One region of the Mesorhizobium sp. M8A.F.Ca.ET.161.01.1.1 genome, then DNA from elsewhere that is predicted to be linked to it. Evidence: predicted binding sites of a transcription regulator. Region 1 holds the regulator's gene; the other holds the start of a gene.
The links. Region 1 encodes LexA, which represses DNA repair genes until DNA is damaged. Its sites were predicted from a motif close to TGTTCNNNNTGTGTTCNG; they were not measured.

Region 1 (4,349 bases):
ATGCGTATCTGGTCGGCGGCGGCACTGCCGGCGCTCACCATCAACGCGCTAGCCAGGAACAAACCCGACAACCAAGCGGATTTCGACTTCAACATCATTTCCTCCCAGATTTGATCACCGCCGCTTGCAGCGCGGCTACTGCAAACGATCATGGTCAGTCCGCCGGCTTGTGTCAAACATTATATATAATTCTTGCCATGCCCCTACATCATATATAATTTTCCCTGCCAGACGACGGATGGACCGCGATGCAGGATCAAACGAGCTCCACAAAGACGGAGGCAGCCTATCAGCTGTTGCGGCGCGATATCCTGACCACGCGCCTCATGCCCGGCGCCCCGCTCAAACTGAGTGCACTGCGCGGCACCTATGGAGTCGGCTGGACGCCATTGCGCGAAGCCTTGTCGCGGCTCGAGGCCGAACGCCTGGTCACCGCCATCAGCAATCGCGGTTTTGCCGTGGCTCCGGTGTCGCGGGCCGAACTGGAGGATCTGGCGCGCGCCAGGATGGTGGTCGAGATCCCCCTGTTCCTCGAATCGATGGAGAAAGGCGGCAAGGAATGGGAAGATGCCGTGGTCACAGCCCACTACCGGCTCTCCCGTTGCAAAACCGCGGTCGACGATCCCTCGGATGCGGCGGTCGACAAATGGGACGAGAATCACGAGGCTTTCCATGCGGCGCTGCTGAGTGCCGCCACATGCGATTGGCTGTTGCGTTTCCGCTCGACGATCTCGGATCAATTGCGCCGGCATCATCGCTTTCTTGGTCTGGCGCCGACATTGCGGGCCGCGGCCGGCCTCAAGGATGGCTACGAAGAGGCGATGGAGGCGCTGCGCGAAGCGATTGCGATCGAACACCATACCGCGATCATGGAAGCGGCACTCGATCGTGACGTCGAGCGGGCCAAGGCGCTGATGGTGGCCCATATCGGCTACACCCTGCACGTCTATGTCCACAGCGAAGACAGCGGCCCGACCAAATACGCCGCCCGCGCCGGCAGCTTGAAAGCCGGTTCGGGATGACTCCGGCGCTTCCGCGACATCTATTCGCACGCGTTGGTCGGAGTGGGGCCGGACGCCTGGGTCCATCGCTGCCCCGAAGCTGCCAGTCGTTGGCGTTTTGGTTTCGTTTCGTTCCGCGAATAACGGACCGATAAATTATACAATCCGCCCGGGGAAAGCCTTCCGAACGGCTGACGCCAAACTCGGGAGCGGATGGGCCACAGGCCATTAACCATAACGATTTCAATGGGCCTGCCGATGGCGGAAAAGGTCGGCTTCTGCCCGCCGTAGCGGACAAAAAACATCCGCAGCCTTAACAAATTCATTAAACTTTAAACGGTTGCGGAACACAACTGGAACAGATAGTGTTTGTTCTGGGTTTGTTTTTTCGATTCTGGTTCAGACCTTCGTTCAATGCCTTGGGGGCCGCCATGCTGACACGCAAGCAACATGAACTGCTGATGTTCATCCACGAACGGCTCAAGGAAAGCGGGATACCGCCCTCCTTCGACGAGATGAAGGAAGCGCTCGATCTTGCCTCCAAATCCGGGATTCATCGCCTGATCACGGCGCTGGAGGAACGCGGCTTCATTCGCCGGCTACCCAATCGGGCGCGCGCGCTGGAGGTGCTGCGGCTGCCGGATTCGATCGCGCCCGGCCTGAACGCGGCAAAGAAATTTTCGCCCAGCGTCATCCAGGGCAGCCTTGGTCAAAACAATCTTGGCCGCCAGCTCAAGCCGGCGACGGCGCCTTCGCGTCTGCCCGCGGCCGGCAATGACGACGATGTGGTTTCAGCCGTGTCCATCCCGGTCATGGGCCGTATCGCCGCCGGTGTGCCGATCGATGCCATCCAGCATCAGACGCATTCGATCTCGGTGCCGCCGGATATGATCATGGGCGGCGAGCACTATGCGCTGGAGGTCAAGGGTGACTCGATGATCGAGGCTGGTATCTTCGACGGCGACACGGTCATCATCCGCAATGCCAACACGGCAAGTCCGGGCGAAATCATCGTGGCGCTGGTCGACGAGGAGGAAGCGACGCTGAAGCGGTTCCGCCGTAAAGGCGCCTCGATCGCGCTCGAAGCCGCCAATCCAGCCTACGAAACGCGCATTTTCGGGCCGGACAGAGTCAAGGTACAAGGCAAGCTGGTCGGGCTGATCAGGCGCTACTGAGCCGGTTTGCCATCGGACTTGTCTGGCTTTTTATAGGGCGGCAGCCCCCTCGCCTCGCGTGAGAATTTTCGCTGCTCGTGCCAGGGCCGGTATGGTCCGTCGACAGCGAATTCGATCACAGCCGGGGTTGTGGCCGACTGGGGATCGAAGAAGACGGCAGCACTTCCCTTGCGGGCGAGCTGCCGTTTCGTGACGACGACAACCAGCGGATTGTGGCAGGCGTCATAGGCGGTCGCGTCATTGACGACGATCAGGTCGGCGAAGGCGCAGGCTTTCCAGGTGTTCTTGCGATCCTCGACATAGGCGACGATCGCGCCGGAAGGGTGCCTGGCAAGGCAAAGGCCTTCGCGGCAATAGAACGGCGATCCCTGCGGCAGGTCGGTGGGAGCGGCAATATCGAATTGCCCGTCCGCCTTGTCGAACATTTCCGGTTTGACGATTGTTTCGGAGACCAGAGCGCGTTTCCAGTTGTCGGCCGCGAATTCGTTCGGACGTTCCCGGTTGACGGCCAGTTCGCCATTGCCGATCGGCAGTGCGACCAGCCGTGCGTCTTCCGAGATCAGCACATCGGGCGTGCGTATGTCCGACACAGTCAACAGACCGGCAAGTGCGAATGGCAGTGCCGCGAGCCGCAGCCAGGTCGTCGCCATCGTCGCGATGACCAGCGCGACGGCCACCAGCAGCACGGATTGCTGCGAGATCAGACCTACCCCATCGATCGGCGAGCGCTCCGATATCCATGACGATACGGCGATCATCGCTGTCAGGCCTTTGCCCATCACGTAGAGAAACGGGCCGTCGGCGCCGAAGGGCATCGCCAGCGAACTGAGGACCGCAAAAGGCATGACGACCACCGACACGATCGGCATGACGGCCAGATTGGCGAACAGGCTGAGCGGCGATACGCGCTGGAAATGCCAGATGGCAAACAGCGCCGTCGCGCTGCCGGCAATGATGGAGGTCATGGCCAATCCACCTGTCGCCAGCAGGAATTTTCGCGTCAGGAACCCGGGTAGTGACCGCTTTGGCGACGGTGGCCTCGTCTTACCAGCGCGGTGGTCCGCCCAGCCGGCATAGGCGCCAACAAGGGCCGCGGTTGCCGCGAACGACATTTGGAAGCTCGGGCCGACGACCTCGTGCGGGGAAACCAGGATAACGGCGATCGCCGAGATGGCCAGGTTGCGCATGGTGAGCGCCGCGCGATCGAACAAGACGGCAATCAGCATCACCGCCAGCATGATGAAGCTGCGTTCGGCCGCAACGACGACACCGGAAATGACGAGATAGGCGGCGATCGAGAAAAGTGCGGCGGCGGCCGCATATTTCTTCACCGGCCGGCGCGCGGAAAAGTCTGGAAACAGCGCGAAGGCACCGCGCAACAGACCCATGATGGTGCCGGCGACCAGCGCCATATGCAGTCCCGAAATGGAAATGATGTGATAGATGCCGGTACGCCGCATCGCTTCGTTGATTTCATCGGGAATGCCGGCGCGCACGCCGACGATCAGCGCCGCCGCGATCTCGCCTTCGGCGCCGCCGATGCTGCCCCTGATGTGGTCGGCGATGGCTTCGCGGGCGTTTTCGATGCTTGAAAAAAGACGGGCTGGCAGCGACATCTCACCATCGTCGGTAGCGACAACCGTTGGATTGCCGAGAAAGAAGCCGCTGCCGCCGATGCCTGCGAAATAGCTGTCGAAGGAGAAGTCGTAGCTGTCCGGCCGCACCGGACCGGTCGGCGGCAGCAGTTTGGCGTAGCCTGTGATAAGCGAGCCAGCGGTCATTTCCGGCGGTATCTTGCGTGCCGAAAGCCGGACCCTTTCCGGCGCATAGCGCAATTTCGGCCGGGCGGTCGAAATCACGTCCATGGTCAACCGGATACGGCCGCTCTCCATCTCCTCGAGCGAGACCACGCGGCCGGTCAATTGAGTCGAGATTTCCGAACCCAGCATCCGGGTTCCTGCTCGCCATGTTTCGACCTTCGCCGCGAGCAGGCCCAGCGCGCACAACAGCACTGCCATGAAACACAGATGGGTTTTCGGCCAGGAACGCGAGACGAATGCACAGGTCGCCGCCAGCACCATGACCGCGACAGGCTTTGCAAAATCGGGCTCGGTCGCCAGCGAAAAGTAGCCGATCGCCCCAACCGCCAGGCAGACCGGCACCAGCAGGAAGG
Region 2 (4,349 bases), on a different contig from region 1:
CGGAACAGCCGGATCGGGCGTTCCGGCGGGAAGATGGTCATCGGCGCTTGCATCCTGTCCGGCTTCTTCGGCGGCGTGGTCCGGCGCGGCGCCTCGCTGAAGGGGACGATGGCGACGGCGCGTTCGGGCAGATGGCTTTCCACAGGGACAGGCTGGAGAACCGCGCTCTCGCCGAGACGGGCGCGGATACGGTCGGCGAACAGGGCGATGTCGGCACCGTCGTCGGCCGCTTCACCGGTCAGATCGGTCTGCTGCGTGTCGAAAGCGGCGACAGCCAGCACCGAGAGGCGCACCAGGTCGAAGCCATAGCCGGCATCGATATGCTGCTCGAGTGCTGCCAGCCTTTCATGGAACAATTTCCGGATCAGCAAGGGTTCGCGCATCGGCCGCGAGGTGCCGAGCGCGATGCGGCTGACGGCGCCGTCGACGCGAAAGAGCAGCAGCGCCAGTGTCCGGGCGCCTTCGCCGCGGCGTTCGAGGTCGGTCTTCAAGGTCGTCGCCAGCATGCCCACCAGCCGCTCTATCTCCTCCGTCAGCGTGACGGGTTCGGCGAGATGGCGTTCGACCGAAAGCGGCGCGACGGGAAGGCGCGGCGAGATCGCTTCGTCGAGACGGCCAAGCGCCTGGTCGAGGCGCTGGAGCAGCAAGGCGCCGAAGCGGCGGGCAAGCGGCGCGCGCGGCGCGGCCATGACGGCGCCCGCCGTGCGCAGCCCGACGCTTTCCAGGCTGGCACGGGTTTCCGGCGCTATGCGAAGGGCGGCCAGCGGCAAGGGAGCAAGCAAGGCTTCCTCCTCGCCCGATAGAACGATGCGGTCGCCGCAAAAGCGTGCCGCCGCCCAGGCCGCCCCGGGCGTGCCGGCAAGCCCGGCGCGGACGTCGAAACCCTGATGCAAGAAGCGCGACAGGATTTCGTCGAGCATGGCGCGTTCGCCGCCGAACAGATGGGTGCAGCCGGTGACGTCGAGGAACAGGCCGTCGATGCTGTCCAGCGCCACCAGCGGCGTGTAGCGGTCGCACCAGTCGGCAAGGCCCTCGAGCAGGCGCCGGTCGGCCTCCGGATCGGCTTCGACGATGTCGATCGACGGATGCATGGCGCGCGCATCGGCAATCCCCATGTCGCGCTTCAGGTGCAGCGCCTCAGCCCGCTCGTCGAGGGCTGAGATGCGCTGCGCGTTGCCCTGGCGGTGGCTGATCACGAGCGGTGGGTGAGATGGCGACGGATGATCCGAGGGTCGGGAACGCCAGGATTTCCCCAGACGCTGCCGCAGGATCCTTTCGGCCGCCAGATAGGGAAACCACAGGGACAGGATTCTCTGCCCGCTCTTCCTCGCCCCTTCTTTCGTCGAATACGCGTTCATCGGGGTTCCACTCCAGTATGAATTGTCCAGGCAAGGCCGTGCGGCTCTTGCCGATGCTGATGGTGAAGGCGGGGTGGCCGATCGAACCGGCGAGCGGCCCGGCGACCGTGGCGCGCGGCACGGCCGGCGCCGACGCGGCGATGAGGCGGATAGGCGCCGCCGTCGGTTCCGGCTCGGCCGCCTGCCGCAGCAGGAACACCGGCCGGCCGGCACCTTGCGCCCGCGCATGCAGGCGGCGTGTCGCGGTCAGGTCCAGCCGCTGCGGATTGCCGCGGATTTCCAGAATGACGGCGGCAAGCGCCGTCATGCGTGCCGCCTCCTCGGCGATCCACAGCGCATCGATAAGCCTGGGCGCCTCGGAAAACAGCAATTGCCCGGGCTCGATGCCGAAGGCGGCATGCAGCCCCCTGGCATAGGGAAAGCCGGCCTCGTGGAAAATTTCCGATGTCCCGATCCATAAGATGGGCAGCCCCTGCGCCTGGTTGAGGATCAGGCTGACGAGCGACAGGGCGAAGCCGGCCACGGCTCCCGCATCGCGGGTTTCCAGGCCATGGATTTCGGTCAGGGCGGCTTTCGGCAGGCCGCCGCCGAGCGCGGCATCGAGCCGCTCGACGCCGATGGGCAGGAAGGCATCCGGCAAGGCCGCGGCAAGGCCGCGCCGGATGATCGTCAGATCGCTGCCTGGCGTGGGGTCAGCGCTGGCGCCGGCATCAAGGGGCGCCGCCGCCGGCGCCTGCAGGCGCTCGGGCAGCGTTCCCTCGATTTTCGCGATCTGGCGGCGCAGGGCAAAAACAGTCTCCCGCGCCACGGCGGTCATCGCCATGACGGTCAGCTTCCACTCACAATTGTTCCTGTTATGTTCCTATTGATTCCAGAGGGCGCTGGAAGAGTCAAGCAGAGTCATAAGGAATTTATTCCTCTCCCGGCGCGACGCCGGCGTATAGGCGTCATTTGCCTCGACCGGTGCGAACACCTATATGCCGGGATTAAAGGACAAAGCATGGCCCGCATCTACAAGACCCGCACCTGGCATGGCGAACTTGCGCCCTCGATGGAAGAATTGGAGTTCCTGGCCCTGGAGGCCTACGCCCATCTGCCGGAGGATTTTCGCAAGCTGACCGGCGAGATCGTCATCCAGATCGCCGAATTCCCGACCGACGAGATCATGGACGATTTGTCGTTGGAGACGCCGTTCGACCTGCTCGGCCTGTTCGAGGGGCGCGGCATCGCCGAACGCTGGAACCCGCAAACCGGGGAAGGCCCCAACCGCATCACGCTCTATCGTCGCGCCATGCTCGACTACTGGGCCGAGAACGAGGAATCGCTGGGCGACATCGTCACCCACGTGCTGATCCACGAGATCGGCCACCATTTCGGCCTGTCGGACGATGATATGGAAAAGATCGAAGAGGCTGCTGAATAGGCTGTGCCTTCGTCATCCTAGGGTCTGCGCCGCGTCGCTTCGCTCCTTGCTTCGCCCTAGGATGACGAAGAGAGAGGGCCGCGGCGCTTTCCCCCTACCAGTCGCTGAGCTTAGTATCCGGCCCGTATTCCTGGCCGTCGACATCCTTCACCACGGCCTGGCCGCAGCGCATGGTCTTGGCTTTCTTGTCATAGGCATAGGTCGGCGAGCCGAACAGGTGCCAGCCCTTGTTCAGCGCCGCCGTCACCTTGTGGCAGAAGCTGGCGTCGTCCGGGGCGGTGAGAAAGCGGTAGAGTTTCATCGTCCAATTCCTGTCGTGTATCCCAAGTCGGCGAATATCATGCCCCGATGGCGGCCGCCTTCGCCAGCAGTTTTTCGGCCTGAGCCAGGTGCAGCCGCTCGACCATCCTGCCGTTCAGCGCGATGACGCCCTTGCCGCTGTTTTGCGCCAGCGCGAAGGCATCCTTCACCGCGCGCGCCTCGGCCAGTGCCTGCGCCGACGGGGCAAAGGCGCGGTTGGCGGTCTCGATCTGCGATGGATGGATCAGCGTCTTGCCGTCAAAGCCCATGGCGGCGGCCTGCGTGCATTCGCGGGCAAACGCGTCCGGGTCGCGAAAATCGTTGAACACCCCATCGAGCATGTCGAGGCCGCCGGCGCGCGCCGCCAGCAGCATCTGCATCAGCCATGGCAGGAGATAGGCGCGGTCGGGCGTCGCCAGGACACCGGTATCCTTGATCAGATCATTCGTTCCGGCAATGAAACAATCCAGCCGCGAGGCGGGGTCGCGGCCGAGTTCGGCGATGGCGCCGATGTTGAGCATGGCCTTGGGCGTCTCGATCATCGCCCATAGTTTCACGCTGTCGGGGGCAAAATTGTCGTCCAGCACATCGCCGACCTCGAGCACGTCGCGCGGTGTGTCGACCTTGGGCAGCAGGATGCCGTCCGGTTCCGCCTTGGCCACGGCGGCAAGATCCTCAGTGCCCCATTCGCTGGACAGCGCATTGACGCGCACCACCATCTCGCAGCGCCGGCCATTGCGGTCGGCACCAGGGCGATTGGCGAAAATGCCGGCCAGTTTCTCGCGCGCGGCGATCTTGTCGGCGGGAGCGACGGCGTCCTCCAGATCGATGATGACGGCGTCGCAGGCAAGCTGCGCGATCTTGGCCAGCGCCTTGTCGTTGGAGGCCGGGACATAGAGCACGGAGCGGCGCGGACGGTAGGTTTCCATGCCCGATCTATGCCGGTTGCGGTCGGGCGAGGCAAGCGTCCGACCGATACCTGATACGAGCCAACCGCGAAAGCTTGCGCCGTCCCTTGCCTGTCCTCCGCAGCCGTTGCCGAAGGGCGCCCTTCCTCTCCCCCGTCGATCGGGGGGTCCGAAGGACGGGCGAGACCCGCGGCTCGCCCCGGCAAGGTGTCGAGCGAAGCTCGACGGAGTGGGGTCGACCTTTGGGCGCAAGGCGATGCGATGCTTGCGCCCGGTGCCCTTTCCTATGTCCGTTTGCGGCGGTTGCCAGGTGGTTCCCCCACTCCGTCTCGGCTTCGCCGAGCCACCTCTCCCCCCTCC

Region 2: EN804_RS33065 (metallopeptidase family protein) is a predicted target of LexA. The motif match lies at 2,205-2,222, and genes of this name have one in related genera.

What each region holds. Positions count from the first base shown of each region.
Region 1 is NZ_SRTD01000001.1:132,028-136,376, reverse strand. Features, by position in the region: gene EN804_RS00680 (ABC transporter substrate-binding protein) at 1-95, opposite strand, end outside; gene EN804_RS00675 (GntR family transcriptional regulator) at 249-1,022, shown strand; gene lexA (transcriptional repressor LexA) at 1,433-2,176, shown strand; gene EN804_RS00665 (ComEC/Rec2 family competence protein) at 2,170-4,349, opposite strand, start outside.
Region 2 is NZ_SRTD01000028.1:5,592-9,940, reverse strand. Features, by position in the region: gene EN804_RS33075 (DUF6504 family protein) at 1-1,196, opposite strand, end outside; gene EN804_RS38350 (hypothetical protein) at 1,138-2,181, opposite strand; gene EN804_RS33065 (metallopeptidase family protein) at 2,359-2,781, shown strand; gene EN804_RS33060 (DUF1737 domain-containing protein) at 2,876-3,082, opposite strand; gene EN804_RS33055 (CoA ester lyase) at 3,120-4,010, opposite strand.